Hymenobacter tibetensis: one gene and its partner. The protein of the gene in region 2 interacts with the protein of the main gene of each other region in a pairwise test. Links are inferred from orthologs where the notes say so. Each region holds a gene or a part of one and is shown on either strand. Other genes may lie near its edges. The genes, in order: ftsZ and MTX78_RS03040.

Region 1 (16,014 bases), 970 kb from region 2 along the record:
CTAACACCCAAGGATACAGCCGCTTCCAGGTTGTTTCTGAACCCAGAACCTGTGCACCAAGCCAGGTCCAGCTTAGCCAGCTTCCTAACAGCCCCAGAGTGTGGAGCCACGCTACGGCCTGTGCTGGATACTGCGCTGCTCCAAACCAAGCAAGCAACACTGGGTAAAGCGGCCCCCAGAACACGTACGGTGTCCCCGTTGGGCTCACCAACTTGCCGGCTGCTTCCCAGCTACGAGCTGCCTCCAAGTAGTGCCACGAATCAGGCGTGGTAGCTGGGCCGGTGCCCCAAGCGTAAGTGTACAGGCTCAACAACACAATAGCCGCCAAGGCCATCTCGAGGCCCTGGCGGTCCAACCAAGCCGCTTTGCTTACCCACGCGAAGCGTCGGTTAGTCATGCAACCGAGGCCGAGCTAACTGTTATTTCGGGCGCAATCTTCTTCACCAAGCCTTGCAACACTTTGCCTGGACCACATTCCACAAACTCGGTAGCACCATCCTGCACCATACGCTGCACGCTTTGGGTCCAACGCACAGGAGCCGTAAGCTGGCGCACCAAGTTGGCGCGAATCTCCTCCGGGTCGGTGTGCGGCGCAGCGTCCACGTTCTGATACACCGGGCAGATGCCTACCGAGAAGGTGGTTTCAGCAATAGCAGCTGCCAAAGCGGCTTCTGCTGACTGCATGAGGGGCGAATGAAACGCGCCTCCTACGGGCAGCGGCAGGGCGCGCTTGGCACCAGCCGCTTTCAACTGCTCGCAGGCAAGCTCGATACCGCGCTGCGAACCTGATACCACCAGCTGACCGGGACAGTTGTAATTGGCCGCTACTACCACGTTGCCACCATCGGTTATTTCCTGGCAGATGCGGGCCGTGGTATCATCATCGAGGGCCAGGATAGCAGCCATGGTACCGGGTTGTTCTTGGCAGGCGGCCTGCATGGCTTGGGCCCGCTGAGCTACTAGCCGAAGGGCATCTTCGAAACGTAGCACCTTAGCGGCCACCAGCGCCGAAAACTCACCTAACGAATGACCAGCCACCATGTCGGGCGCCAGATCGGGCAACACCGCGGCCAGAGCTACAGAGTGCAGGAAGATAGCTGGCTGCGTTACGTCAGTGCGGCGCAGGTCGTCCTCAGTGCCTGTGAACATGATATCCGTGAGCGAAAACCCGAGAATATCGTTGGCTTGGTCCATCAAGGTTTTTGCGGCGGGATGATGCTCGTATAAGTCTCGGCCCATGCCGCTGAACTGGCTACCTTGGCCGGGAAAAACAACTGCTTTCATAAAGAGGAAGTCGGAGGAAAAAGAGGATGGGGTGGCAAGATAGCAGGAATAAAAAAGCCCGCTACCAATGGGTAGCGGGCTTCTTGAAGGTAAAACGCAACGCAGTCCTACTCTCTTAGCGCGTGATTTGCACCCAGCCTTTGTAAGTGCGTTTGGTTTGACTGACGTTGTTGAACTCCACCTCGGCCTGGTAGTAGTACATGCCTTCCACTACAGAAGATGCGCTGCCACCTTCAGCACGACTACCGCCAGTCCAGTTGATGAGCGGGTCGGAGCTGCTGTCGTAGATCTTGACGCCCCAGCGGTTGAAGGCCATGAAATGCGTCCGGCGAATAGGCGTGAACACCTTGGGTCGGAAGGTGTCGTTTTTGCCGTCGCCGTTGGGCGTGAAGATGTTAGGCAGCAAAAACAGCTGGCAATCTTCTTTGCACTCGCGGTTGCTACGCACACTGCGAATCCCGCTCGAATCCACAGCCTGCACCGCGTAGCATCCCACCTCCGACTGTAGGTTCCGATGCTGATACGACAGCTGCGTGCCCGGCACCGAGGTCAGGAAGCGCAAGGAATCTTCGCTGTTCGGCGAATAATAAATGTCGTACGAAACAATGCTGCGGCTGCAGTCAGTAGGATTGTTGCTCAGCGTCCAACTCAGATTGTTGGTGTACACGGGACCAGTGATGGGCGTTGCCGGCAAATCAAACAACCGACTAGCCAGACTATCACAGTTAGGCCGCTGCAAAGTCAGGACGGGAGCACACGGCACGTTGCGCAAGACAATGCACTGTTGCTGGCTCAGGTTAATTAGCTGGTCGGGCAGCCGCGGGGCGTTGTAGGTACCGTTGGTTTCCACATAGTAGCAATAGGTCTGCCCACGCACTAAGCGTTGCGTGGCTGTGCCTTCATCCCGGTATGTTCCGCCGGTTGCGGTGCTTGTAACGGTAGCAATTGCTACGAAAGGATCCTGCTGATTGGGTCCCTTGCGGTAGATGGTAGTAGGGCGCCGCGTATTGTCCCACGGCACAGCATAGGTCCAGCGCAGCGCAATAGCGTTTAGCGTCCCCGCAGTGGTTGCCGGAATTGCCGTGCCATCAACCCGCACGCTAGATGCCCGAACAGCGGTTTCGGTTACGGCATTGGCACTAAGGAATTCCACCTTATAGCTGTAAGAGCGGTTCTGCGTGTCCAGCGAAGGGTCGTTGTCCACGTACGTGGTGTCGTTGACGTTGTTGATAAGCGCTATCTGCGTGAAAGAAGCAGCCACGTCGGTCTGCCCAGTGGCCCGCAGCAAGCGATACTGCTGGGGGTTGGGGAAGGCAGGAGTGCTAGTAGGTTTGGTCCAGCGAACTGTGATGCGGCCACTACTAGTAGCCGTCTGATCCACGGTCACGTTGCGCATCACCAGCGGCCGACCAGGGAAGTCAACACAGGCCTCAGCCGAAGCCAAGCTTGCTCCACGGCCAGGCAATGGGAACTCCACATAAATTCGGTAGCAATACGTTTTGCCCCGCTCTAAGCCCTGGCCGCCACGGTCGTCCACAAACTGCACTAGGTCGTTGGTGCCGGCGTACGTGAGCGTCCCGATTTGGGTGTAGCCTGCGGAGGCAGGAATGCCCGTCACGCAGGGGCCGAAGTCTCCTCCATTTGAGCCCTCCCGGCGATAGATCAGAATGCGGGCTCCGGGTTTACGGCAGATATAGCTGTTCCAGGTTAGCCTTGCCGAGCGCACCGGCGCTCCCAGTGGCTCCACCCGTAGGTTTTGGGGGGCTGGCCCAATAACCGTAATGTTCCAGGTTTTGATGTCCGTTAAAGGCAACGAGTTAAGGCCCGTTGGCTGGTCTTCGGCGTTGAACACCACTTGAATGGGAGTAGCCCGAATGTCATTGCAATCCGGAGTCCAGCGGAAAGTGCCGGTTGCAGTAGGTGGCCCCGTTAGGTTCTGAATGAAGGTGGCCGGTGGGATAATTCCGCTGTTGGCATACAGCCGGATCCGGTTGGCATCGGGGTCGGTGGCCGTTACGTTTCCTACCACAGGCGTACCCGCTACTACGCACAAGTCAGGCGGGATAATCAGGTTGGGCAACCGGTTGGTGGTCGGGCGTACCGTCACCTGCATATCCCGGATTACCTCACTTATCTGGCGGTAGAAACCACCAGGAATCCGTCGAAACTCTTTTACCTTGAAAGCAAAATTGTACTCTCCTACTGTGCCAGGTGAATTCCAAGTGATATCACCCGTAATAGGGTCCATCACGAAAATAGACTGGCTTCCAGGCACGCCCACTGGTGGGCCACTGTAAGGCACCTGGGCGCCATTCAAGCTAGCTGGGGTCAGGTTGTTGGGAGCTACATAGCCGGGCACCGTGGCAGGTGAGGGCCGGCAACCCATTACTGCTGACGCGAGGCCCGCCTGTTGGCTGTAGAATAGTTCGTACGCGAGAGAATCGCCATCGGCGTCGTACGCCGCTGGGTTATGCCGGAAAACCTGAGCAACCGTTGCATTGTCGATGGCCGGTTTTGTGAGCACCGGCGAGCTGTTTTGCAATAAAGAAGGGTCAATAGTGACTGTAGTAGAGATATAAAAAGACTGATTCACGGAGTTTTCCATGTTCAGAATTCCCCGATTTCGGTTCTCGCCAATAAAGCTAACAACGTAAGGACTGGTACTAGCAGCGTTATACGTGTGCTCGAAGTCGTAAATGTAGCGCCGTATATCTGGCTGTACCAGCACGTTACTAGTTCGGTTCACTACCGCACAGCTACCATCTCCAAAGTAGATCTGCGCATTATTTTGATCGGGAACGGCATTGTTAACAGGGTCCCGGCAATAGAGGGTTAGCCGGAAGAAGATCCGGCGTGGGTTGTAGTTTGCCGTGGTATCAACTTTGGACTGAATGTCGCCAGCTCGAATGTGCGTGGCCTTTGCCTGGGATGCCAAGCTAAGGAGCCCTACCAGTAGCAGCAAAGGCCCGCGTCGAGCCAAACGAAAGAGTAACGTACGCAACATAGAGCGGGAGCTTGAGGAGAGAGGTGTGTTCAGAAGCAAGACCAGTCAATTAAACCTAGGAACAATCTAACAAAAATTAGACCCATAGGTTAGTAATAAGGAAAGAACGCCAGCTTTATCTAACGGAGCAGCGCGAAGATTGATTCATGAGTATCAACGAGTGAACCATGAAGTTTATTTGGATTGTTTCCTAGTGGGTTGGCATGTACCTTTGGCTGCTCTAAATGACCCCCACAAACTCCTTTAGCCGCTTCTATGAGTTGGATTAGCAACACTGTTTCCAGTAGCATTGGTCGCAAGATCGTCATGTCTGTTACTGGTCTTTTTCTTTGCTCTTTTTTGGTTATACACCTGATTGGCAACTTTCAGCTTTTCAGCGCTGACGGAGGCCTTGCTTTCAATGCTTACTCCCACTTCATGAGCACCAACCCCCTGATTCGGGTGGCGGAAATCATCTTGGTGGCAGGATTTGGCTTCCACATCTACGAGTCGATTATGCTTACCCGCCGCAACCAGGCGGCCCGCGGTGGTCAGAGCTACGTAGTTGACAACATAGGCCAGAACAGCGACTGGAAGTCGCGCAACATGGGCCTGCTTGGCTCCGTGATTTTGGTGTTCCTGATCGTGCACCTTTACAACTTTTACTACCGCTTCCACTACGAGCCTCTTCCCATGGACTCTGCCGGCAACAAGAACCTATACGGCGTGGTAATGAACTCTTTCCAGACGTGGTGGTATGTACTTCTCTACGTGTTGGCTCAAATAGCGCTGTGCTACCACCTTCTACACGGCTTTGCCAGCGGTTTTCAAACGCTTGGTTTAAACCACCGCAAGTACACGCCGGTTATTAAGCTGGTTGGCTATGCATTCTCCATCATCGTTTGTGCTGGATTCGCTGCTATGCCGCTGTACTTTTTCATCTTCAAATCCTAATCCGCCCAGCTGATGTTTCAGGACTCTAAAATTCCAGAAGGCCCTTTGGCCGAAAAATGGGAGAAGCACAAGTTCAACGTTAAGCTCGTTAACCCAGCCAACAAGCGTAAGTACGACATCATTGTGGTGGGTACGGGCCTTGCTGGCGGTGCAGCAGCAGCTTCACTGGCGGAATTAGGCTATAACGTAAAAGCCTTCACCTATCATGACTCCCCACGCCGTGCGCACTCTATTGCTGCGCAGGGAGGTATCAACGCCGCCAAAAACTACCAGAACGACGGGGACTCGATCTTCCGCCTATTCTATGATACGGTAAAAGGCGGTGACTATCGGGCCCGTGAAGCCAACGTGTACCGGCTAGCTCAGGTATCGGTGAATATCATCGACCAGTGCGTAGCGCAAGGAGTACCGTTTGCCCGCGAATACGGGGGACTGCTGGCCAACCGTTCGTTTGGGGGTGCTCAGGTAAGCCGTACGTTCTACGCCCGCGGCCAAACCGGACAGCAGTTGTTGCTAGGTGCCTACTCGGCCCTTTCGCGCCAGATTGCTTACGGCAAAGTGAAAATGTACACCCGCTCCGAGATGTTGGACCTGGTGACGGTAGACGGACAAGCACGTGGTATCATTACGCGCAACCTGATTACCGGCGAAATCGAGCAGCACGCAGCACACGCAGTGGTATTGGCAACTGGTGGTTACGGCAACGTATTCTACTTGAGCACCAACGCCAAATATTGCAATGCTACTGCGGCTTGGCGTGCGCACAAGAAAGGAGCATACTTCGCTAACCCTTGCTTCACGCAGATTCACCCTACTTGTATCCCCGTATCGGGCGACTACCAGTCGAAGCTGACGTTGATGTCGGAGTCGTTGCGTAACGATGGTCGGGTGTGGGTACCTAAGACGGTGGAAATAGCCGAGCGTTTGCGCAAAGGCGAAATAAAGGTCAGTGATATTTCCGAGGACGACCGGGACTACTTCTTGGAGCGCAAGTATCCAGCCTTCGGCAACTTAGTGCCCCGCGACGTAGCTTCTCGCAACGCCAAGCAAATGTGCGACGAAGGTCGTGGCGTTGGATCTTCGGGCCTAGCTGTATACTTGGACTTCGCCGATATCATCAAGCGGACCGGAGCCAACTCGGTAAGCCAGAAGTACGGTAACCTCTTCGCTATGTATGAGAAGATTACCGGCGAAGACCCCTACAAGCAGCCGATGCGCATCTATCCAGCGGTGCACTACACCATGGGCGGCTTGTGGGTTGACTACAACCTGCAAACTACCATCCCAGGCCTTTATGCCACTGGGGAGTGTAACTTCTCTGACCACGGTGCTAACCGCTTGGGAGCTTCGGCCCTCATGCAGGGTTTGGCCGATGGGTACTTCGTAATTCCTTACACTATTGGCGACCAGCTAGCCCAGACGCCTCCTACCCCCGTTACCACCGACCACCCAGCGTTTGCTGAGGCAGAAGGTGCCGTGCGGGAGCGTATCAACAAGCTGCTAAGCATCAATGGTACGCGTAGCCCTGGTGAGTTCCATAAGGCGTTAGGCCACATTATGTGGGAGTATTGCGGCATGGCGCGCAACGCCGAAGGCTTGCAGCACGCCAAGAAAGAGATTCAAAAGTTGCGTCGTGAATTTTGGAGCGACTTGAAACTTGTTGGCACCGACCAAGAGTTGAACCAGATGCTGGAAAGCGCAGGCCGGGTAGCAGATTTCATCGAGCTCGGAGAGTTGATGGTTGACGACGCTCTGCACCGCAACGAAAGCTGCGGTGGCCACTTCCGCGAGGAATATCAGACTCCGGAAGGTGAAGCCCTGCGCGACGATGAGAACTTTGCTTATGTAGCTGCTTGGCAGTATGCCGGCGAAGACAAGCCGGAAATCCTGAACAAGGAAGAGCTACAGTTCGAAAACGTGAAGCTCACGCAGCGCAGCTATAAGTAGTGACGGCTGAGGAGTTGGGTAACCGACCTTGGTGCCCAACTCTTCTCCTGCTCTAGGTCACTACACCATACTCATTACTCAATACCCTCGAAATACAATGGCCGGAAGTAACCCTAACGCCAAACCAATGAACCTCACGCTGAGAGTGTGGCGGCAGAAAAACCGCAACACAACCGGCAATATTGTGGATTATCAAGTGCGCGATATTTCTCCCGAAATGTCGTTCCTGGAAATGCTTGACGTGCTAAACGAGGATTTGCTACGTAAAGGCGATGAGCCAGTAGCATTCGACCACGACTGCCGCGAGGGTATTTGTGGTTCGTGTAACCTCTTTATCAATGGCCGGGCCCACGGCCCGGAAGCCGGCACTACCACGTGTCAGTTGCACATGCGCAAGTTCTCGGATGGTGACACCATCACCATCGAGCCCTGGCGTTCCAAGTCGTTCCCGATCAACAAAGACCTAAGCGTAGACCGCTCAGCCTTCGACCGAATCATTCAGGCTGGTGGCTATGTGAGCGTAAACACCGGTGGTGCTCCCGATGGCAACGAGATTCCAATTCCGAAAGAAATTGCGGACCGGGCCTTCGAGGCAGCTACTTGCATTGCCTGCGGCGCCTGCGTGGCCTCGTGCAAGAACTCGTCGGCTATGCTGTTTGTAAGTGCTAAGGTTAGCCAGCTTGCCTTGTTGCCACAAGGCCACGTTGAGCGCAAAACCCGCGTTGAGAACATGGTAGCACAGATGGACAAAGAAGGCTTTGGAGCGTGCAGCAACATCGGCTCGTGCGCAGCAGAATGCCCAGTTGGTATTTCGCTGGAAAACATTGCCATCCTGAACCGTGAGTTCCTGTCAGCTAAAGCTACTTCCAATAACCTAGTGTAGTTGGTACTAGTTATCTGTCCTAGGTAAACTTGAAAAGCGAAACGGCTAGCCGTTTCGCTTTTTTGTTTCACTTGCTTTTCGCCTTTCTCTGTAAGCCAGATTGCTGTTTTCTTTGTTCAGTTGCTGGCTTCGCCGCGGATGCCGCTTTCCATCTTTCACTTTCTTCGTTGCATGATAACTGTCATTGCTGGTACCAATCGTCCTACATCCCGTGCCCGACATATTGCGAATCTGTACATCAGCCTGTTGCAGCAGCACAACGTAGAGTGTCAGTTGTTGGATCTGGCATTACTGCCTGATGACGTAAGCGTATCAGCCCTCTACCACAATGTGGGCAACCACGATGGCTTCAATGACCTAGCGGCCCTAGCCAGTACGGCCGATAAATTGGTGATGGTGGTGCCCGAATACAACTGCTCGTATCCGGGCGTACTCAAAACCTTCATTGACGGTCTCCCCTACCCAGGTGGGATTCGAGGCAAAAAGGCGGCACTGATTGGCTTGTCGTCGGGTGGGCAAGGTGGCCTACTCGCTCTGAGCCACCTCACCGATGTACTCATGTACCTTGGCACTGCTGTGCTACCAGCTCGAGTACGGCTGCCTTTTATTGATAAGCACTTAAACGCCGAGGGCAATTTGAGCCACCCCTTATACATGCAACTATTGCAAGAGCAAGTCGAACAATTGATAGCCTTTTAACGGACACGACTTCGTGTTCTGTTACATAGTCCAGGCACGAGGTTGGTTTGCCGCAACGATGTCTAGTTAGCTTTATAAGAAAGCGCAATGGCAAGGTCAGCTGCTTGAAGAATCTATATGCTAGATTTATGGTGTTGGCTAAAAGCCTTCCTATACTTTGCTAGCAACCTCCGACGTTTGTTTGTTGTCCAGCTTGTTGTTGCCTATAGCTCACTCGAGCTATTACTTGGCAGCACACGCCTTTCCAGCGTGTAGCTTATACTTCAACTGGAATGGCACTTTTACCACGCCAGTTACCTTTCACAAGTGAAAAGTTTTCGACGATGAACATCCTAAAATATACCGCCTGTGTCCTTAGCTTATTAGCCACGTCTGCGGCATGTATAACCGCATGCACCAAAGACACTGATGCGCCAGTACCCACCGATAAAGTGGGAAAAGTGACCATAGAATTTGAGAATGTAGTAGGTGGCAGCCCGCTCGAATTAAATAGACGCAGCTTGTATGCTACTCCTTCTGGCGACCAGTTCTCAGTCTCTACCTTTCGCTACTATATCTCCAATATCAAGCTAACTAAGTCCGCTGAGTTTATCCAGCAAACCAAACCGCAGGAATCTGATTTCGTTCAGCCGGAAAGCTATTACCTAATAGACCAGGCGCTGGAAGGTTCGCGCAGATTTACCATCGAAAATGTACCTGCTGGCGAGTACAGCGACATTGAGTTTACGATTGGCGTAGATGCTGCTCGTAACTCGGGAGGTGCCCAAACAGGCGCCTTAGCAGTCAGCGACATGTTTTGGGTGTGGGACACTGGATATATCTTTACAAAGATGGAAGGCCGTTCCGATCAGTCGCCTACCAAGGCCCTGGTGTTCCATATTGGGGGCAACAACAACATCAAGACTGTTTCACCGGCTATGAATGGAAAAATCATTCAGGTACGCGAAAACAGAACGCCTGAGGTATTTCTGCGTGCAGACTTGCTTAGAATGTTTACGGGAGCTACTACAATCCTTTTTCAAAATACTAACAACGTGATGGGCGGCGAAGAGGCGGCCCAGATAGCCAAGAACCAGGCAGATGGCATGTTCACAGTTGACCGGGTACGTAGCAACTAAGTGAAACTTTCTTCAAAGTGAAAACACCCAACCCGCCAGTATATGTGTGGCTTTTATGGAGCTTGCTGGGGCTGTTTTTCGCTGGTTGCCAACCTGGTACTCAAGTAGTATCAACTGATGAGATACCTGGTATCTCGATACCAGCCAACTTTCCTGCGCCGGTGTATAGCGCCGAAATGAACCCACCCAGCCGCGCTGGATTCGAGTTGGGCCGCACACTATTCTATGATCCGCAGCTCTCTCGTACCGGTGACATATCGTGTAGCAGTTGCCATCAGCAAACTACTGCCTTCGCTAACACCGGACACCGTTTAAGCAAGGGAATCAACGATAAGTTGGGCGTTCGGAACGCGCCAGCTCTGCAGAACCTACGCTGGAAAAAAAACTTCTTCTGGGACGGAGGACCCAAGCACATCGAAACGGTGCCACTCGCTCCTATTACGCATCCGCTGGAGATGGGTGAAACGATAGAAAACGTACTACGCAAGCTTAATGCTGATTCCAGCTATCAACGCCAGTTTGCGCAGGTTTTTGGAGGCACCGGGCCCATCGACTCGTATCAGTTTTTGCGTGCCATGGCACAATTCACAGCGGCTCTCACTTCCAACAACTCTCGGTACGACCAGTACTCCCGGCACGAACCCGGCGCTACACTTCGCACAAGCGAGCTGCGGGGCTTAGCCGTAGTACGCCAGAAGTGCGGAAACTGTCATGCTGGCGAGTTATTCACCGACGAGTCGTTTCGCAACAACGGCCTTGACCGAACCTTCCCATCGGACTCAGGCCGAGCCCATATTACCAGAAGCAGACAAGACGCCGGGCGATTCAAAGTGCCGAGCCTGCGCAACGTCGCCCTGACGGCTCCCTACATGCACGACGGCCGCTTCGCTACGCTCCCCGACGTACTCGACCACTACAGCCGTGGCATGGTGGAATCAGCCTCACTTGACCCACAGTTCCGGCGCCATGGCTTGGGCCCAGGGGTTGCCCTTTCCACTCAAGAACGCCAAGATTTACTGGCCTTCTTGGAAACCCTCACCGACACAACCTTCCTGCATGACCCAAGGCTAGCCAAACACTAGCATTACTTGTCTTTAATCGAAGAATGCTGCATTGAATCTATACCAAGCTAGGATCGGTGTTTTGCTAGATGACTCACCACTTGAGGTAGCTACAAACTCAGGCACAAAGTCCTCCGCTACTGTTACAGCAAAGAGCAGGAAAGACAGCCTTATCCTGAATGAAGGCACCACTAAATCAGTAACTTGAGAGCTTATTCGCTGTATTCCATATGATTTCAAACCTCATCCGTCAACGCGTTACACTATTGCTACCAGCAATGGTATTGCTATTCGTTGCAGGCTGTGGTGACAAAGAGGGCAAAGACCCAGAGCCGGAGCCTACTCCCACTGTTCCGGCCACTCCCTACAATCTGACGCTACCAACGCAACTCCCTCAGACGGTGGTGCTACCAGCCAACAATCCGCTGACAGTGGAGGGCGTGGACCTCGGCCGCAAGCTATTCTATGAAGTACGGCTCTCGCGCGACAACTCTATGTCGTGTGGTAGTTGCCATCAACAGAGTAAGGCGTTTACTGATGGCCGGACGCTGGCCGTTGGTGTCGATGGAAAACCGCACTCACGCAACGCTATGTCGTTGGTGAACTTGCTATGGGAACCGAACCTGAACTGGGACGGCTCGGCTAATGCGCTGGAAACGCAGGCTCGCACCCCTATTGAGAATCCCGTTGAGTTGCACCAAAGCTTAGCCGATGGCGTCCGGAAGCTGCAGCAGACTACTTTGTACCCGCCTTTGTTTGCGGCAGCTTTCGGTTCATCTACCATCACCGAAGAGAACACGCTGAAGGCACTAGCGCAATTTGAGCGGACGCTAATTTCCTCGAACACGCGGTACGAAAAGTCACTGCTGCCCGGTGGCGCCCGGCTTAGCCCCGACGAGCGCGCTGGACGGGTCTTGTTTTTCAACCACCCAGGTGAAGGGGGGAACATACTGGCACGGGGTGGCTCCTGCGACCATTGCCACAACGGCAACAACTACTTGTTTACTGCTAGCAGCTTCACTTCCCCTGGTGGCAATACACAGTATTTCAACAACGGGCTGACAGTAGCATCTGACCTAGGCCGGTTTGGCGTAACCGGTGCAACTGCCGACCGGGGTAAGTTTCGAGTCCCGACGTTGCGCAACATTGCTCTTACCGCTCCTTACATGCATGACGGCCGCTTCCAAACGCTGGAAGAAGTGGTTGACCACTACAACGAGCACATTGACACCAACACTGCCGATCCTATTTTACTGCTTTCCAACACCCGCAACGGCTCGAAACTCGACCTCACAGCCACCGAAAAACGACAGTTGGTTGCATTTCTGAAAACGCTTACCGATTCCACTTTCATTCAGGATCCACGCTTCTCCGACCCGTTCAAGCCTTAATCTTGTGGTGGCATATCAGCCACTAAGGATATAGAATCAGCTGTAACCAGTGTCATGCGCAAGCCAAGCCACTTTATTTCAAGCGTTATGTGGCATCGTCTCCGCCTCCTAGTATTCGTTATCGGCGTGATAATGGCTACCTCCTGCTCTTCTATGTCTTCTACGCGCCAGCTTAGCCCCGACCGAGAGCCCGGCAGGCTCCTCTCCGATTCAACTGCCTTATCCGAAGATTCCTCACAGAATCTTTAGCTTAACTGAATTATTACAAACAAAGAGGCCCTTGAACTGTCAAGGGCCTCTTTGTTTCTTACGTAAAATCGAAGCTTAGTCCACGTTGTCGTGAAGGAAACGGTTGTCTCCGAGCAATTCGTTATCGTCCGAAAGATTGAAGCGGCTAATGTTTCGCTCGGAAGAAGGCGTCACATTTTCCAGCTTCACTTGCCGACGGAGATAGGCTGGCGTCTCCAATTGATCCTTTATCGTTTCGTTGGAAATACCGTTGCTGAGTTCCTGCAAGCGGCGGCGGCGCTCTTCGGCACGAGCATCAAGAGCCGGCCGACCGGGTAATGGTGGCGCAGGTTGTGGCGCTTGATACACCACTGGATCGGGAGCGGGTGAAGAGGGGGCAGCCACGGGCGGTACCGGCGCATTGTAGGGCGACGTTTCCAAGTCAAACTTCACTGGCTGAGGCTCTGGAGCCGGGGGCGGCGTGCTGGTGAAGGTCGGCACTACAGGCATTACCGGGGTTGACTCCTGACGCTCCCGATCAAAAATGTTGATTTGGGGGTCTGGCTGGGGTGCCTCAGGCTCCGGCTCGCGCGTGGAAGGTGTGACTGTAATTGTGTGCGCTTCGCGAGCAAAGCCCGTAGCAATTACCGTCACGCGAATGCTCTGTCCCAAGGTGGAGTCGATACCGTGACCGAAGATAACCTCGGCGTTTTGACCGGCTTTGTCTTGAATGCACTCGGTGATTTCCGTCAACTCGTCCATCTCCAGTTCAGCCTGGTCGCCGGACATGATGCTGAGCAGAATGCGCTGGGCCCCGTGGATGTCGGTGTTGTTGAGCAACGGCGAGGCCAATGCCTCTTCGGCAGCACGGCGGGCGCGGTTTTCGCCGTCCGTGATGCTGCTTCCCATTACGGCCGCACCACTGTCTTTCATCACCGTTTTAACGTCTTCAAAGTCGACGTTCACATCGGCTGTTACCGTTATGATTTCGGCAATAGACTTGGCGGCGGTGCTCAATACGTTGTCGGCCTTGGCGAAAGCCGAGCGGATAGGCAGGTTACCGTAAATCTCGCGGAGCTTATCGTTAAGAATTACCAGTACGGTGTCGCAGTTCTCGCTCAGCTCTTTGATTCCTAGCTCAGCTTGTTGGCGCTTTTTCTTGCCTTCAAACATGAAGGGCGCCGTCACGATACCTACCGTAAGAATGCCTAGCTCTTTGGCAACTTTGGCGATAACCGGTGCCGCACCCGTGCCGGTACCACCACCCATACCAGCCGTGATGAATACCATCTTGGTGCCATTGCTAAGCAGCTCCCTGATTTGCTCCCGGCTCTCAATGGCCGCTTGCTTACCGCGTTCCGGATTGGCTCCGGCTCCAAGGCCTTCGGTCAAATCCATACCAATTTGCAACCGGTTGGGCACCGTAGAAGAGGCCAACGCTTGCTTGTCGGTGTTACAGATGACGAACTCTACGTCCTTTATGCCCTGGCCAAACATGTGGTTGACGGCGTTGGAGCCGCCCCCACCCACGCCAATCACCTTGATGATGGACTTGGATTGCGCCGGGATGTCGAATTTATAATTCATGAGGTGAGTGGCTAAATGGTTGTGTGGTTAAATTGTTGGTCGTTCAACGACAACCATTTAGCAATTCAACCATTTAACAGATTAGTACTTGGTGTCGTCGAAGTCGTCAATTAGCAGTCCTTTGGTACGGCTGATAATGTCCTGGAAAAACTTACCAGCGCCAGATGGCTTCTTCGGCTCTTTTGGTTCAGTTGGCTTTTGCGCTACAGGCTTAGCGGCCGGCACGGGTGCCGGGGTCGGCGCGGGCGCTGGTGCTTGGTAATACGGCGCTGGCTGCGGAATGTGCTGTTGCTCCTGCTCGTAATTGCGGTTCAGACGCTCGTCGAGCGAACGGTAACCAGCCAACACAAGACCAACCGTGGTGGCAAACATCGGCGACTTCACAGCCTCAATCTTGCTCTTGCCTAAGTGCTCGTTCGGGTAGCCGATACGGGTATCGAGGCCGGTTACGTATTCGGTAAGCTGCACCAAGTTCTGGAGCTGCGACCCGCCACCCGTCAGCACGATGCCGGCGGCCAGCTTGTCGGCGTGGCCGGTGCGCTGGATTTCGGCATATACCAACTCGATGATTTCCTCCATCCGGGCCTCGATGATGTAGGCCAGGTTTTTGAGAGAAATTTCCTTTGGTGCCCGGTCGCGCAGACCAGGGATGCTTACAATTTCATAATCGGAAGCTTCCTCGGCAATGGCTTTACCGAACTTCACCTTCAGTTGCTCGGCTTGGTTCTGCATCACCTGGCAGCCCAACTTGATGTCGGAGGTTACGATGTTGCCCCCGAAAGGCAATACTGCCGCGTGGCGGATGATACCGTCTTTGAAGATGGCCAAATCGGTGGTACCACCCCCAATGTCAATGAGTGCTACACCCGCCTCCTTCTCCTCGTCCGACAATACGGACATAGAAGAAGACAGCGGCTCCAGAATCAGATTGTCGATTTCCAGGCCAGCCTTGGTAACGCACTTGTTGATGTTGTTGATGGCCGTGCTTTGCGCCGTGATGATGTGGAAGTTGCCCTCCAAACGCACGCCCGACATGCCCACAGGGTCCATGATGCCTTCCTCGTAATCCACCTTGTAGTCTTGGGGCATTACGTGGATGATCTGTGAACCGGGCGGGGTTACGAGGCGGTACATGTCGCCGGTGAGGCGCTCTACATCTTCCTGCGTGATTTCGCTGTCAGCGGAAGCGCGCGTGATGCTGCCGTTGTGTTGCAAGCTCTTAATATGCTGCCCGGCAATACCTACGTTCACTACGCCGATATTAATGCCTGACATTTCTTCGGCTTGCCGAATGGCCCGCCGGATAGCGTCTACCGTCTTGTCGATGTTGGACACAATACCGCGCACCACGCCTTCCGACACAGCCTTGCCCATGCCCAGTATTTCGAGTTTGCCAAACTCGTTTTTGCGGCCTACAAGGGCACAGATTTTTGTGGTTCCGATGTCGAGGCCGACTACAATCTTATCGTGTTGCATGTGGAAGGGTCGGGTAAAGCTGGCGAGGGAATAGCAATTGGATGCGGTGTGACTTGGCAAAAATAGCCTTTTCAGGCCTTGAGAGCAGAAAAAACTACTCGCAGATGATTTGATCTTTGAACTCTACGTTGACGCGGTGGTACGTATTCCAACCAAGCGCCGGCGGAATTTGACGGTAAAATACCATCAGTTTCGCGAATTTTTCCGAAATATTCTCCGGAAAGCCAAATTCTACCCGTTGGTCGCCTACCTGTTGCGTGAAGGAAACCTTGCCGTTGGGAGCAATGAATACTTCAGCTATCTGAGCGCGCCAAAAGGGTTTTTCATCAATATAGCGCAATAATTCGAGGTAGCGTTGGCCGGTGGAATCTTGGAAGAAGGAAGCAGCCAATGGAGCTCCTCC
Region 2 (15,913 bases):
AAGGTGAATTTGTAGAACGGTTCTCTTGCGGTAGCGCAGGAGAACCGTGTTTTTTCAAGTCCTAAAGCTTCTCGTAGTGTTCGGAACGATGGGTATTTCGCGGTGGCGGGAATTAGTACTGGTGTATCTGCTGGCCCTTGGGGTTTTGGCCGGTCCCGCTTACACCATGTACGTCCACTACGACTTCTCGCACTCGCTGGACACGCGCAGCTACCTGCAAATAGCACGCGGCGAGTTTAAAGGCGTGAGTATCACACGGCGCTACCGAGTGCTGGTGCCCACCGTTGCCGCCGCGGTGGCCTGGCCTCTCGAACAGGTGTACACCCGCATCTGGCCCCATCGCGCCACCACTGATTGGCCGCTGCGGTTGGCTTTTTATCTGGTGAATACGCTGCTGATGGCGGCTGCTGCCGTGGTTATCTATGAAACGTGCCGCCTCTATGGCGCTTCACCGGCAGCGGCGGCGTTGGCCGTAGTAGCTGTGCTGTGCAGCCGCTGGGTGGTGTATATCAGTGGCTTGCCTCTCGTTGACAGCCTGTATGTCTTGCTTTTTGCGTTGGCTTTTTACGCGGCCCGCAGCGGCTCGAAGGCTGCCTTGATTACGGTATTGCTACTGGGTATGCTTGCCAAAGAGTCGTTTGTGTTTTTGGTGCCGTGGCTGTTCCTGTTTGGACGGCGGGCGTTGAACTGGCCGGCCCAGGTAGCCTGGCTAGCCGTTGGTGGGGTGTTGGCTTTTGGCGTGCGCCACTGGATTGATACCCGCATTGGCGCTCCGGCCGCTGAGAGCGTTCAGAATGCCCTCGACCATTTCGAGAACATCACCTATTCGTTGCGGCGGTTGCTGTCCGTGAAAGGGGCGGGCGAAATCTTCAGTGTTTTCGGGTTCTTTTGGCTGGCGCTGCTTGTGGGGTGGCGCAAAAAGCAACGAGCGTCATGGACAACCCCGTTGGGCAACGCCGGCGCTGCTTTCGTTGCTGTAGTGGTTGTGCACATGTTTCTGTCCGGCGACTTGGGCCGGATGGGCTTCTTGGCGGCACCGGTTTTTGCGGTGGCCTTCGCACTGGTCGTTACGCAAGTACTAGCGCCAAAACAGCTCCCAACGGAAACCCCACCACCCACCACTTAACGTGAGTTGGCATCTTACCTCATTGAATTTCCGTCAAATACACTGGCCCAAACGACGACGGCAAGGAATCGACGCGGGCAAGGTGGTAGCCAGCCAGTAGCGCCCGGTGTGCCTCGGGGCCACCTTGCGTGATGCGGGCACGGTCGAGTAGGCCAGGACCGTCTAACGCATCAGTGTAGACGCGCTGTCCGGCCGCCCGGCGAGCCGCCAGCCACGCCCGAAACTGAGCTGGCGACTGGCCCGGCCGCTTCACTAGCAGGGCGGGTGCTGGCAGCACATTTGGTGGCCCTACGGGTTGTCCGGTGTGGTAATGCAGCTGGTTCAGCACGAGGTTTGGGTCGGCGAGCAACCACCATGCCGCAGGGTCCTGCTGCACACGGGTGAGCAATGCGGCCGCGTGGGTGAGTTGTAGTAAGTGAGCTGGCACCAATCCAAACGCTAGGTTCCAAAGCAGCAACGATGCGCCGGCCCAAGGCAACGCGGCCGGCATTGCTGGCCTGTTCACCAGCAGCAAGGCCAACAGGGCGGGTACCATCACCATAAACTCGGCATTGCCTTCGGCCCAGAGCGCGCACCCCACTTGCAGCAGCAACGCCACCGCATGCACCCACCCAAACAACCGCTTGGCAGCAACCCCATTGCCAGACTGCGCAGCCTGGTTCAATGCGCTAGCCCGATGGCGGGCAGCCTGCCGCTGGGCCTGCCACAGCTTAAGGCCAGCCAGGGCCATCAAGCCGGCGCTCAGCAACCCGATACCGCTCAGCATCGGCCACCGCCGCAGCAGTGCCAGCGTGGAGCCGTGCATCTGCCCGAACGTACGCACCAAATTCACGGCTGTCAATAACAATGTACGGCCCGAAGGTGGGGCGCCGGCCTGGCCGGCGTACAGGTCATGAAATACGAAGCGCCAGAAAGCCGTAGGAGTAAAAGGCAAGTTCCAGCTGGGCAGGGCAGCAGCATACGCGAGGGGTACTAACAGCGCAGGCAAGGCATACAAGAGTGTTTTCTGCCACTTCCTGCTTCCATTGGCTGCTACTGTACCAGCCAGCAAAGCCAGCCACCACCCCGCATGTATCTGATGAAGCAAAACCGCGCCCACTGCCCATGTACCAGCCAGTAGCCAGTGCTTGCTTCCACCTTCCGTAATGGCTTGCCACCAACTCCGGCTTGCAAGCAAGGAAAGCAACAACGGCAGGATGTACGTCTCGTTTTCGGTGGCAAAGCGCAGCATGCCAAAGCTGCTTCCCACCACCAACAGCCACCCAGCTACGGGTGCCCCAATGCCTCCCACCCGGCGTAGCAGACTACGCAGCACCACCAAACACGCGCCAAACGCCAACGCATTCAACGCTTTAAGGGCCATGAGCGTGTCAACCGAGTTGGGTAGTGCCTGTACCCAGAGCCAGCCCACTATGTTGTGCAACAGGTGATGCGGCAAGAGCAGTTCATGGCTGTGCCGCACGCAGGCCGCATAATACCAAGCATCCAGCGTGGAATTGTGAGTGGGCAGCAGCAGGCACAAGGCAGTTAGCACCCCCACAAGCAGCCACTCCATCCGTCTGCTTCTCAAGGGGGTTGCAGGCGGCTCACTAGCGGCGGCGAAACGAGCAAGAGGCACGTTGATAGGGCTACGGGGTTAAAAACAGCATCCGGCTCTACCCGGAGCATTCTGTGAGACCAGCTACAGCAGTGCGTCTGACAACACGGCTTCAAGCTACCACCTAGCCACCACAACCCGTAGCGGAGCTACACAGATTTCACCGATTCCCGCCCGTTGTTATCGTTCCAGATCCTGCTTACGGTAGGCATCAATGCCGAGCAAGCTGAACAGCAGGATAGTGAACGACCACAAAGACGACCCGCCGTAGCTGAAAAAAGGCAGCGGAATGCCCACTACCGGAGCTAGCCCAATGGTCATGCCCACGTTGATGGCGAAGTGAAAGAAAAAGATACTGGCCACGCAGTAGCCATAGGTTCGGCCGAATACGGATTTCTGACGCTCCGCCACGTATAGAATGCGCCACAGCAACGTCATGAACAAGACAACCACCGTCATGGTACCTAGCCAGCCCCACTCCTCGCCTACAGTGCAAAAAATGAAGTCGGTGCTTTGCTCGGGCACAAAATCGAACTTGGTTTGGGTGCCCTGCAAAAAGCCCTTGCCTATCAGGCCGCCCGAGCCAATGGCAATCTTGGACTGCGTCACGTTCCAGCCCACGCCCAGCGGGTCGGCAGAGGGGTTGATCAGCACTTCAATACGCTTGCGCTGGTGCGGCTGCAACACGTTGTTGAAGAAGAAATCGACCCCGAATACCATTCCAATAACTACTGCCCAGACGCTCACGGAGAGCACCAGGTGGTGGCGAAGCGCCCGCCGGTTGAAGACCAGCACGATGCCCAGAATTACCGTAAAGGCCACAAAAAGCCAGAGCTTCGGCACGAGCAGCGCCAGCACCAAGATGATGCCCGCCGCCGCCAGAATCAGGAGGATAAGCGGCGACATGCCTTCCCGGAAATAGGCCAGCAAGAATGCGCCGAATACCAGTGCCTGCCCGGTTTCGTTGGAAGCCATTACCAGCAAGGGCGGCAGCAGCGTAAGGCCAGCTAGTACCAGTTGGTCGCGGAAGTTTTGCTGGCGCAGGTTGATGCTGGCCATGAAGCGCGACACCGCCAGCGCCGTTGTGAACTTGGCAAACTCTGCGGGCTGCAGCCGGACCGGCCCCAGTTCCAGCCAAGAGCGCGACCCCGCAATGGGTCGTGCCACTAGCATCGTCACGATCAGCAGCACAATCATGCTGCCGTAGAGCACAAAGGCAAAGGTGTCGTATGCCTTGTAATCAACCACCACCAGTATCACAATGAGTACCATAGCGGTACCAATCCAGAGGATTTGCTTGAACCAGTTGAAAGCCATCAGCTCCGAGAAACTGAGGCTGCGCAACGGGTCGGCGGGGGCATCGGGCGAGTAGCTGGCCGCGTACACGCTAAGCCATCCTAGCGCTACCATCAGCATATAAATGCAAATGGTAACCCAATCGAGGCTGCGCGAATATCTGGCCGGAGAAGTGGGCATGTATGCGGGTATTCTGTTGTATTGAGCGTAGTAGGTTGCTCTTTGGCTGCTAGTGCCACAAGTGGCTAGCTACAGGCAAAGCCAGTGTGAAATATGGCTTGCAGAGTAGCGTTGTTAATGACGCCGGATAAACCGCTCCGCAGGGCTTTGGAGCCATTCTTCCCAACGGCCGCGCCACGGCGCTATTTTGCCCCGCAGGTGTTTTTCTATTATCAGCGAAGCCATGGGGGCAGCAGATGAGCCTCCAAAACCAGCGTTTTCAATGAACACAGCAATGGCAATCTTCGGGTCCTCGGCCGGAGCAAACGCGGCAAAAGTTGCGTGGTCTTCGCCATGCCGGTTTTGCACGGTACCGGTTTTGCCAGCCACCGAAATGCCCACGTCCAGCAACGACGCATTGCTGCCCGTGCCGCCGCGGCCGTCCACTACCGCCTGCATACCCGGAATAATGGCCTCGAAGTGCTGCGCATCAACCCCCACCGTATGGCGCACGGTGTACTGCGGAAGCGGCCCGCCGTTTCCAATGCCGCGCACGAAGTGGGGCGTGTAGTACCAGCCACGGTTAGCAATAGTGGCCATGATGTTGGCCATTTGCAGACCGGTAATTCCCAGCTCCCCCTGCCCTATGCTGAGCGAGTAGATGGTGCGGTAGTTCCAGCGGTGATACCCGTTGCGCTTGTCGTAGAAATCCGACGACGGCACCAGCCCCTTCTTTTCCTGCGAGATGTCCACGCCCAGCTTATCGCCCAGCCCGAAAGCCATTACCTTCCGGCGCCACTCGCTCAGCCCCAGGCGCGCATCCTCGAAGCGGTTGGTGGAGCGTCCGCGCAGCACAGCGGCCCGCATCACTTGGTAGAAATACGGGTTGCAGCTCTGCTTGATGGCAATACCCACGTTGCTCGGATACTCGTGGCGGTGGGTGCAGCGTACCAGCTTCCAGTTGCAGTCGAAAGCGGTGCCTGGCGTCACGACCCCCATTTGCAGGGCCACCAGCTCGTTGACCACTTTGAACACCGAGCCTGGCGGGTAGGTAGCCATCAGCGGGCGGTTGAAGAGCGGCTTGGTTTCGTCGTTGAGCAGTGCCATGTAGCGGTTGCCCATGCCCTTGCCCGTCAGCACCGACGGCTCGAAACCCGGCGACGACACCATGGCCAGAATTTCGCCGGTTTTGGGCTCGATGGCAACAATAGAACCACGCTTGTTCTTCATCAGCATCTCGCCGTATTTCTGCAGCTCAATATCAATGCTGGTGTGCAAGTCCTGGCCGGCTATCGACAGCGTATCGAACTCGCCATTGCGGAAGGCACCTTTCTCTATCCCGCGCACATTCACCATGCGATATTGCACCCCGCGGCGGCCCATGAGCTGCTTTTCGTAGAACGACTCCAAACCACTAATGCCTAGAAAGTCGCCGGGCATGTATTTCGAGAACCGCTCGTTTTCTAGGAACGCCGGCGTAATGGCACCCACGTAGCCGAGGGCGTGGGCCATATTTTCGGTGCGATACGAGCGGGCCATCCGGGCCTTGATGCTGAAGCCAGGAAAGTCGATGAGGTTGTCTTGGATGGCGGCCAGTTCGGGCGTGCTTAGGTTCTGAACCAGCGGCGACGCTTTCACGCGGCTGAAGCTGCGCGCCGCTTTCAGGCTTTCCCGCACTTCTTCCAAGGGCAGGCTCAGCAGTTCGCAAAAGCGCAGCGTATCTAGCTGCTTCACCTCGCGCGGCACCACCATCAGGTCGTACACCGGCGTGTTCTGCACTAGCAACTGGTTGTTGCGGTCGTAAATAAGGCCACGATAGGGCACCTGCACGATGCGCTGTAGCGTGTTGCGGTCGGCAGCCAGCTTGTAGCTGCCGTCCAGCACCTGAATGTAAAACAGACGGGCTCCGAAGGTAAGAGCAACAGCCAAGAAGATAGCCATCACCACGTACCGTCGTCCTTCAAGGTATTGCAAAGCGGTATATTCTGAATAGAAAGCACTTGCGGCCACGTGGCCGGATTCGCAAAGGTACGAAAGGGCAAGTGGTGATACAGTGATTTAGCGAACTAGAGAAGTACAGATTTACGGTGCCACCTGTTCCGCTCCGATACATTCTTTATCAAACGCGGCCTTGCAGTGGGAGCGTATAATAACCCTTGAAAATCGTACCCCGGCATCCCACACGAACAAGCACCCAGCGAGTGCAACACGTTTTAGATAAGGTATTCCGCTATCCGTACATACCAATTGCATTGCCCCCTGCATGGTACCTAAGAACGCAACAAAAAGCCCCAGCTACTTGGCTGAGGCTCCATTGTAAGGCAGCATAGCTGAGCAGGCTGGGTGGTTTGCTGAAAACTACTCCCGAACCAGCCGCTGGGTTTGCTGCCACTGCTCGTTGCGCAGCGTGAGAAAATATAAGCCAGCCGCTAAGGTGGCGGGCAGCGGTAATTTCCGCTCGGCCCCTGCTGGGAGCTGTTGCTGATAGTGAGTACGGCCGAGGGCGTCTGTTAGTGTGGCCTCCACTGGCAAGTGCTGCCCGCTGGCGCCTACTTTCAGCGTCAGGTCCTGCGTAAAAGGGTTGGGGCTTACCTGTACCCAGTTGGTGGGGCCTTGCGTGCGGGTGGCACTCACGAGGGGAGCAAGCTGAAACCGTACGTTAGGCCGGTTGGCTGCCCACCGGACGGTTGGGATGGGCATGCTGTTTACTTGCGTGGAATGCGTGCCATTTGCCGTTATAACGGCTGTGTACTGCCACGATATATCGGCCGTGGGGGTGCTGCTGCGGAACCAGTCCACCAATACTTCAATGTTGTCGGTGCCGTTCCAAACAAAAGGGGCTGTAAGCACAAACTCTTTCCAGCCTGTACCCGTCGGCAAGCTCAACATGGTGTTACTGTATACCGCAGTGGCCCCCATCACCTCGGTGTCCCACACCACTGGGTTGGCTGAAAAAGACGCCGCAGTGGTGCGCTTGAAGTAGATGGTTAGCTGCGCATCCCCGGTGGTGTATTCTCCGGTTCCGCCCTTAAACCACGCTATGCGCGTAATAGAGCCTGCTCTGGCGCCCGCGGCCCTCAACTCTTCGGCCGAGTAGATGGAAGCGGTGCGGGCGTACTTGTTGGTGGTGGTGCTGGTGCTGAGCAGCACATTGGTGGAGCCGGCAGTGGTACCCGTCCCAATGGTAACCGTAATGGGGGTTTGCCCCTGCACAAAGCTTGCACTTAATGCTACCAGCGCCAAGCTCAAAGCAGCACAAGAAATAAAAGCGAGTAAAGAATGTTTCATACGAGTGGGGTAAGAGATAAGAGCGCCTACACTAAAAGGTGATTGAATATAAAGTAACGAAGCCACAAAAACATAGTTTTTCGTCTATGCTTATATCAAAGCGCCTCCACTACCCAGCACAGGGTAATGGAGGCGCTACTGACAGGTATCCAGAATGTTAGGGCAGTGCGCAGAACTTAGGATGCGCGAGGACACGGGTTCGTATCTAGCACCGCAGCAGAGGCAGCGTTAGACAACGCAAGGAGAAGCGCAGTTGCGAGCTGCCTTACCCCAACAGCCTGCACTTTGTGCTGGCCTTTTAGCGGCCCCGGCGGCGCGTAGGAAAGAAAATCAGCTGGATAATGAGCAGCGTAATGCCCGTAAAGAGCGTGCTGACAATCACTTTCACCAGCGTCAGGCCGAACGCCCGGAAACTACCCAGTTCCAGCAGGTAAAACGCTAGGTGGTGCAGGCCTACCAGCAGCAGCATGTACACCACAAACCATTGCCCGCCCATTTGGTGCACATTCACCGAATCGGAGGCCTCGTAGCCGTCGCGGGGGGTGAGCAGGCGCAGCACCCAGGGGCGCAGGTAGCACAGCAGTACGGCGGCGGCGGCGTGCACCCCGCCCGTATCATAGAAAATATCCAGCAACAAGCCTGTCACGAAGCCCAGCACCAACTGCATCACGATGGAGGTGCCAATAGGCAGGAACAGCAAGAAGCCCAAATAAAAAAAACACCAGCCCAGCTCGAAGAGGACCAGCTTGCTGACAAGCAGCATGTGCACGCCCACAAAGAACAAGAAGCGCAGCAGCTGTACCAGTATAGTTCCTATGCCTCCCTTCATGGCCGCTCCTCCCCTCCTTCCGGCTTCATACCGGCGCGCAGTTCCAAGGTATCCCGCTCGGCTTTCAAGCGCGGATTTACCACGTACACGTAGTTCAGGTTCGAGAAATTCACGGCCAAGCGCACCTGCACCGTCCAGAAGTTCTTGTCGGGCTCTTTCACGAAGGAATCGATAACCCCAATCATGAGCCCCTCGGGGAATACCGCGTTGTAGCCAGACGTAACGACAGTATCGCCGCGCACCAGCTTGTTTTGCCGCGGAATGTTATCCAGTAGCGCGTGCGTCGGGTCATCGCCGAGCCATTTGATGCTGCCGAACGTGTTGTCACGCTTGATTTTAGCGGAAATGAACGTCTTGGAATGAAGCACCGAGGAGACAGTGGAAAACTGCTCACTCACCACTTTCACCCGCCCTACCACGCCCGCCGCCGACAACACACCCATGCCGGGGCGTACCCCATCACGAGTGCCGGCGTTGAGGGTCAGGTAGTTATCTACGCGTCTCATGGTGTTGTTCACCACTCGCGCCGGAATCAACGGATAATCCGGGTCGCGGGTAGGCAGCGTGCGCAAACCCAACAACAAGGAATCGGGGTGGCTCAGGCGAGCCAGTCGGACTTTCGACAGGCTGTCTTGGGGCACCGAAAGGCTATCGGATTCTCGGTGGCTCAAGTCGCTGCTGTAGAGCTGCTGGCGCAGGGCGGCGTTTTCCTGTACCAAGTTCTGGTTGATACTTTCCAGCCGGAAGTAGTCGTAGATGCGGTTGCGGGTAGCTAGAATCTGCCCTACATAGGTGTTGGCCGAATTAAAGAAGGCCGCCCGCTGGTAGGTGCTGTTGCGAACCAACAGATACAAGCTCGCCACTTCCAGCAGCGCAAACACGAGCAAGCCTCGGTAGCGAAACAGGAAAGCGAACAGGTTACGCATGTAAGTAATTAGTAATTAAGAATTAATAATTAAGAACTGACCTTTCCCGAATCTTCGAGTAGCACCCCAGATGCTGAAAAGGCCATTACTAATTCCTAACTATCAATTACTAATTGGCCCTAGGTCAACAGTACGCCTCGGAAAGCCTGAATGTCCTTGATGGCCTTGCCGGTACCACGCACAACGGCGCGCAACGGGTCTTCGGCAATATGAATAGGCAACTTGGTCTTAACCGCCAGGCGCTTGTCGAGGCCCCGCAAGAGCGCCCCGCCGCCGGTCAGGTGAATGCCGTTCTCATAAATGTCGGCCGACAACTCGGGCGGGCTGATTTCCAGCGCCTTCAACACGGCTTCTTCGATTTTGGCTACCGACTTGTCCAGCGCAATAGCAATTTCCGACGAGGTTACTTTGATTACCTTCGGAATACCCGTCATCAGGTCACGGCCGCGCACTTCGTAGTCGGGCGGGGTTATTTCCAGCTCGGTGAGAGCAGCTCCTACTTCTATCTTGATCCGCTCGGCGCTCCGCTCGCCAATCAGCAGGTTGTGCTGGCGGCGCATATAGTCGAGAATATCCTGGTTGAATACGTCCCCGGCCGTTTTGATAGACTGGTCGCAGACGATACCCGACAGCGCGATAACCGCAATTTCGGTGGTACCACCCCCGATGTCGATAATCATCGACCCAATGGGCTGCTCCACGTCAATGCCGATACCAATGGCAGCGGCCATCGGCTCCTGAATCATCCAGACTTCTTTGGCCCCGGCGTGTTCGGCGGAGTCACGTACGGCGCGCTTTTCCACTTCCGTGATGCCGGAAGGAATACAGATGACCATGCGGTGGGAAGGCTGAAACAACCGGTTCCGCGTGTCAATCATTTTGATCATGCCTTTGATCATTTCCTCGGCGGCGTGGAAATCGGCAATAACTCCGTCTTTGAGCGGACGGATGGTTCTGATGTTGTCGTGGGTTTTCTCGTGCATCTGCTGCGCTTGCCGACCCACGGCGATTACCTTATTAGTAGTACGGTCTTTTGCGATAATGCTCGGCTCATCCACCACGATTTTGTCGTTGTGAATGATAAGCGTATTGGCCGTACCCAGGTCGATGGCAATGTCGCTGGTAAGGAAATTGAAGAAACCCATTAGTTAACGGCAGAAAATGAGTGCGCGTGAGGATACACCCGCACAAAAAGTGGGGACAAAAGTACGGAAGTCAGAGTTAATGTGGAGAATATAAGAAACGAGCGAAGTGCGGGCGAAAGTGCATTGCCCCCTATAATCGTAGGCAAGTGCTTTGTTTCGCCTGTTTCACAGGCCGCATATTTCTTGTCTGCTCAGTACATTCCTCTTAATGCTTGAAGTGCCGCACTCCGGTGAGCACCATGGCCATGCCAAGGCGGTTGCAAGCGTCCACTGAGTCCTGGTCTTTGATGGAGCCGCCGGGCTGCACCACGGCCCGGATACCTGCTTCGCCCGCTATTTCCACGCAGTCGGGGAAGGGGAAGAAGGCATCGGAAGCCATAACCGAGCCTTGCAGGTCGAAGCCGAAGGCGCGGGCCTTTTCAATAGCTTGGCGCAAGGCATCCACGCGGGAAGTTTGCCCTACTCCGGAAGCCAGCAGTTGCCCGGCCCGGGCTAGCACAATGGTGTTGCTCTTGGTGTGCTTGCACACTTTGAGCGCAAACTCCAAGGCAGCTACTTCCTCTGTGGTGGGTGCCGATTCGGTGACGGTGCGGAAGTCAGCAGCACCTTCAATGGCCCGGTCGAAATCCTGCTCGACAACACCGTTGAGCAACGTCTTCACTTGCTTGGCGGGCAATTCCACGGGCTTTTGACGCAGCAGAATACGGTTTTTCTTGCTTTGTAGAATCGGTAAGGCCGCGGCCTCGAACTCCGGCGCAATCAGCACCTCGAAAAACAGCTTGTTTAGCTCTTCGGCGGTAGCGGCGTCCACGGGCTTGTTCACAATGATAACCCCACCGAAAGCCGACACTGGGTCGCAGGCCAGGGCGTTTAGGTAGGCAGTGTGCAGCGTATCGGCCTGGGCTACTCCGCAGGCGTTGGTGTGCTTGAGAATGGCGCAGGCCGCCGGACCATCGGCCTGGAACTCCTGCATGAGCAGCACCGCAGCATCTACATCCACCAAGTTGTTGTAGCTGAGTTGCTTGCCATGAAGCTGGTCGAAGAGGGCGGCCAGGTCGCCGTGGAAAGTACCCGACTGGTGGGGGTTTTCGCCGTAGCGCAGCGGCGTTGTAGCGGCTGATTCAGCCCCGGCACCAGCCGGCGCATTGCTGCTTGCTACTTCTTTGCTGCCAACTGCGGCACCGGCCATATACTGATGAATGGCGGTATCATAGTGGGAAGTAGCAGCGAAAGCCGCCGTAGCGTACTGGCGACGGTCTTCGAGGTCGGTAGCGCAGCCTTTGGCACCAAGCAGTTCGGTTACGGCCTGGTACTGGTCGCGGCTGCTTACCACGAGCACGTCGCGAAAGTTTTTGGCGGCGGCGCGCAGCAGCGAGATACCCCCAATGTCAATCTTTTCGATAATGTCTGCTTCTGGCGCGCCCGAAGCCACGGTTTCCTCGAACGGGTAGAGGTCTACAATCACCAAGTCGATGGGCGGAATCTGGTGCCGCTCGGCTTCGGCTAGGTCGCCGGTTTCGTGGCGGCGGTGCAGGATGCCACCGAACACTTTAGGGTGCAGCGTCTTGACGCGGCCGCCAAACACGGCGGGAAAGCCCGTCAAACTTTCCACGGCGGTTACCTCGGCACCTTGCTCTTCCAGAAACTGCTGCGTACCGCCTGTGGAATACAGCGTTACGCCATGCTCTTTCAGCAGTGCCACCAATGGCTCCAAACGGTCTTTGTAATAGACGGAAACAAGGGCAGAACGAATGGGCTGTGACATAGCAGGCAGAAGTTGGATGAAGAAACGAACGACGCCGCGAAGGTAGCCCCATCAGGTCGGCCTTGCCAACTACCCATCCGGAATTGTTGCATCTCCATCTTGGTACAGCGCTATCCGGTGGCAGTTTGCTTAGTGTTCAGCTTGCATAATATTGTTAGGCTCCAACCTGAACAAGAGGCAATAAATGCTGTTGAGAATCGATAAGCCCAACATTACCGGCTATTCAGAGCATTTCAACCCTATCCACTGCCCAGCCAATGCCTGCTGCCTTATCCCTCCCTACTCTCTCTTCCCCGGCGGCTAGCTTGGCTCCGCAGTTTGCGTTGCCGGAGGTAGCCGCGGCCTACCTAGCGCCGCGCTTGCTCGCCCACGCAGTGCACTCAGATTTCGAGGGAGGCTTTCCAGAGCAGGAACTTGCTTGGCTGCGCGAGGCAGGCCTGCTGCAAGCTCCGCTGGCGGTGGGGCTAGGGGGCGCCGGCTTGGCCGAATCAGACCAGACACTGGCCCTGCTACACACGCTCAAACACATAGGCCGCGGCAACTTGGCGGTGGGCCGCTTGTACGAAGGCCATATGAATGCCTTGCAGCTTTTGCAACGCTTAGGCACCGATGCGCAGGTGGCCGGATGGGCCGCCGATGCGCGCGAAGGCCACTGGTTCGGCGTCTGGAACACCGAAGCCGCCGATGGGGTGAAGCTGGAACCACTGGCCAACGGCCGCTTCCGGCTGCACGGCAGCAAAACCTTTGCTTCGGGTGCAGGCTACATAAGCCGCCCGCTGCTGTCGGCGGCGCTACCAGACGGGGGCTGGCAGCTCCTGATTCTACCTACCACCGAGCAGCAGCCCGCGTATGATGCCAGCTTCTGGCGGCCCCTCGGTATGCGCGCCACCGCCAGTGCCCGGGCCGACTTTACGGGCATTGAAATTGGGGCAGAAGATTTACTGGGGAATCCCGGCGACTATTATCAGCAGCCCTGGTTTAGCGGCGGAGCCATCCGGTTTGCCGCCGTGCAGCTAGGTGGGGCCGAAGCGGTGTTCGATGAAACCCGCCAGTTTCTGCAAGGGCTGGGCCGCACCGATGACCCGTATCAGCGCCAGCGCTTAGGTGAAATGGCGCTGCTGATTGAAAGCGGCAACCTGTGGCTAAGCGGCGCGGCGCGCAATGCTAGCCGGCTCGCCGCCGAAACCAGTGCCGAAGCCACCGTGGCGTATGCCAATATGATGCGCACAGCCATTGAGACGATTTGCTTGCGCGTCCTGCAACTGGCTGAGCGCTGCGTGGGTGCCCGGGGCCTGTTGAAACCAGAACCCTTCGAGCGTTTGCACCGCGACTTAACTCACTACTTGCGTCAGCCGGCTCCCGATGCTGCTCAAGCCGATGTCGGCCGCTTCGCCCTCGATCGTAAAGGCCCCGCTTTCCAGCTTTGGCATGACCAAGCTCCCCCCGTTTGACTTGCGCACGCTGCCGACCCGGCCGCCCGAATACGCCCTCCAAGTAGGCCCTACGCTCATCGTTGTTCCGCACCCCGATGACGAGTCGTTGGGCTGTGGCGGACTGCTTGCCTTGCTACGGCAATCGGCTGTGCCGGTGCAGGTGGTGCTGATAAGCGACGGTACGATGTCGCACCCCCATTCGCAGGTGTATCCGGCCGCTGCCCGCCGAGCCTTGCGCGAAGCAGAGCTACGGGCGGCCCTCTCCGAACTGGGCGTGGCGCCCGACAACCTTGTTTGTCTGGGCCTGCCCGATAGCCGCGTACCAAGCGAAGGGGAGGCGGGTTTTCAGGAAGCAGTTGCGCAGTTGCGCCAGTTGTTTGCAGACGCCGTGCCTACAAGCATCCTGTGCCCGTGGCGGCGCGACCCGCACCCCGACCACCGGGCTACCAGCCAGCTGGTGCGGGCGGCACTGGCCGCGGGCGTTGCACAGCCGCGCCTGCTCGAATACGTGGTGTGGGCCTGGGAACGAGCCACCCCCGCCGACCTGCCGCAACCGGGCGAAGCCACCGGCTGGCGCCTCGATATCGGTCCGGTGATAGCGCAGAAACAGCGGGCTATTGCCGCTCACCGCTCCCAGCTAGCACCCGGCATCATCCCCGATGACCCGAGCGGCTTCCTGCTTTCCCCTGAGATGCTCGCTCATTTTGCGCAGCCGTATGAGGCTTACATAGAGGTGAAATAGAAAAGCCTTGGTATGTTGCCGCTCGTCGGACCCTAATCCTACCCTTTCATGCACTACCTTCCTAGTCCTACACGCTACCAAGCTATTCCGTACCGCCGTTGTGGCCGCAGCGGGGTGAAGTTGCCCGCCGTTTCCTTGGGCTTGTGGCACAACTTCGGCGACGTTGATCTGCTGTCCAACCAACGCGCTATTCTGCGGCGGGCCTTCGACAGTGGCGTTACCCATTTCGACTTAGCCAACAACTACGGGCCGCCTCCCGGCTCCGCGGAAATCAATTTCGGGCGCATACTGCGCGAGGACTTCAGCACCTACCGCGACGAGCTCCTTATCTCGTCGAAAGCAGGCTATAACATGTGGGAAGGCCCGTACGGTGAATGGGGCTCGAAAAAGTACTTGGTAGCCAGCCTCGACCAAAGCCTGAAACGCATGGGCCTGGAGTACGTGGATATCTTCTACCATCACCGCCCCGACCCCGACACTCCACTAGAGGAAACCATGACGGCCCTCGACCTGCTGGTGCGCCAAGGCAAAGCCTTGTACGTGGGCATTTCCAATTACCAACCCGCCGAAGCCGCCGAGGCTATTCGGATGTTGCGAGAACTGGGCACTCCCTGCCTGATTCATCAACCCAAGTACTCGATGTTTGAGCGGTGGGTGGAAGACGGCTTGCTGGACCTGCTTGGGCAGGAAGGAGTGGGTTGCATTCCGTTTTCGCCGCTGGCGCAAGGCCTGCTCACCAACAAATATTTAGGCGGCATCCCGAGTGATTCGCGAGTAGCCAAGGGAGTTGGGTTTCTAACTGAAAACCAGCTAACCCCTGAGCGGCTCACCCAAATTAAGCAACTCAATGACCTGGCGCAGGCACGCCAGCAAAGCCTAGCTCAAATGGCCCTGGCCTGGGTGCTGAAAGACGAGCGGGTGACATCGGTGCTCATTGGAGCCAGCAAGCCCGAGCAGCTGACCGATTCATTGCATTGCCTCAACAACTTGCAGTTCAGCACCGAGGAACTCGCCTCTATCGAGCAAATCTTGGGTAGCTAAACATCCACACACGTTCCATTGCCTTGTCGTCCTTCTTGGGGAGCAGAAGCGCATTTTGCCGTTCCCGCTCCTTGAGAAGGACCTTTTTTGCCACTCCTGCGCTTCACCTTTGCTATGAACCCGAACCAGCCCCACACCTTGCCCCCAGCGTATTTTGATGAAGTGTACCGCGCCAACAACGACCCGTGGAGCTTCGAAACCAGCCCCTACGAGCAAGCAAAGTACCTGGATACCGTGGCAGCCTTGCCCAACGAGCAGTACGACAGGGCCTTTGAAGTGGGGTGCTCGTTGGGCGTGCTAACCGAGCAATTGGCGGCCCGTTGCCGTCAATTGCTGGCAGTGGACGTGGCCGAGGCTCCTTTGGTGCGCGCCCGCCAGCGGTGCAGCCACCTGCCGCAAGTGGAGTTTCGCCAGATGACCTTGCCGGCAGAGTTTCCATCCGATGACACCTTCGACTTGGTTGTGCTATCGGAAGTAGGCTACTACTGGGCAGCGCCAGACCTGGCGAAAGTTGCAGACCTGCTGCTGGCCGCGTTGCGGCCCGGTGGTCAGTTGCTGCTAGTGCA

What was found.
Region 1: the proteins of MTX78_RS03040 (region 2) and ftsZ interact in binary tests that used the Escherichia coli proteins (3 or more experiments, as listed by UniProt). The link is inferred for Hymenobacter tibetensis from one-to-one orthologs.

Annotation. Positions count from the first base shown.
Region 1 is NZ_CP094669.1:1,716,192-1,732,205, reverse strand. The notes cover bases 11,891-14,803. They hold ftsZ (cell division protein FtsZ), read right to left. Parts: upstream 14,136-14,803; coding sequence 12,645-14,135; downstream 11,891-12,644. Other genes in these bases: ftsA (cell division protein FtsA), read right to left, coding at 14,217-14,803; MTX78_RS06940 (cytochrome-c peroxidase), read left to right, coding at 11,891-12,320. Outside these bases: MTX78_RS06985 (hypothetical protein), read right to left, coding at 1-397; fabD (ACP S-malonyltransferase), read right to left, coding at 394-1,284; MTX78_RS06975 (T9SS type B sorting domain-containing protein), read right to left, coding at 1,400-4,288; MTX78_RS06970 (succinate dehydrogenase cytochrome b subunit), read left to right, coding at 4,544-5,221; MTX78_RS06965 (fumarate reductase/succinate dehydrogenase flavoprotein subunit), read left to right, coding at 5,234-7,168; MTX78_RS06960 (succinate dehydrogenase/fumarate reductase iron-sulfur subunit), read left to right, coding at 7,296-8,051; MTX78_RS06955 (NADPH-dependent FMN reductase), read left to right, coding at 8,223-8,750; MTX78_RS06950 (MbnP family protein), read left to right, coding at 9,023-9,868; MTX78_RS06945 (cytochrome-c peroxidase), read left to right, coding at 9,886-10,950; more of MTX78_RS06940, read left to right, coding at 11,160-11,890; more of ftsA, read right to left, coding at 14,804-15,611; MTX78_RS06925 (cell division protein FtsQ/DivIB), read right to left, coding at 15,706-16,014. UniProt on the Escherichia coli protein: Essential cell division protein that forms a contractile ring structure (Z ring) at the future cell division site. The regulation of the ring assembly controls the timing and the location of cell division.
Region 2 is NZ_CP094669.1:742,209-758,121, reverse strand. Bases 8,354-11,165 are described here. They hold MTX78_RS03040 (rod shape-determining protein), read right to left. Parts: upstream 10,367-11,165; coding sequence 9,341-10,366; downstream 8,354-9,340. Other genes in these bases: purH (bifunctional phosphoribosylaminoimidazolecarboxamide formyltransferase/IMP cyclohydrolase), read right to left, coding at 10,572-11,165; mreC (rod shape-determining protein MreC), read right to left, coding at 8,354-9,221. Outside these bases: MTX78_RS03075 (hypothetical protein), read left to right, coding at 47-1,126; MTX78_RS03070 (hypothetical protein), read right to left, coding at 1,146-2,681; rod shape-determining protein RodA, read right to left, coding at 2,904-4,199; mrdA (penicillin-binding protein 2), read right to left, coding at 4,314-6,152; MTX78_RS03055 (T9SS type A sorting domain-containing protein), read right to left, coding at 6,537-7,466; MTX78_RS03050 (hypothetical protein), read right to left, coding at 7,765-8,295; more of mreC, read right to left, coding at 8,292-8,353; more of purH, read right to left, coding at 11,166-12,131; MTX78_RS03030 (acyl-CoA dehydrogenase family protein), read left to right, coding at 12,389-13,582; MTX78_RS03025 (PIG-L deacetylase family protein), read left to right, coding at 13,560-14,306; mgrA (L-glyceraldehyde 3-phosphate reductase), read left to right, coding at 14,355-15,347; MTX78_RS03015 (class I SAM-dependent DNA methyltransferase), read left to right, coding at 15,462-15,913. UniProt on the Escherichia coli protein: Forms membrane-associated dynamic filaments that are essential for cell shape determination. Acts by regulating cell wall synthesis and cell elongation, and thus cell shape.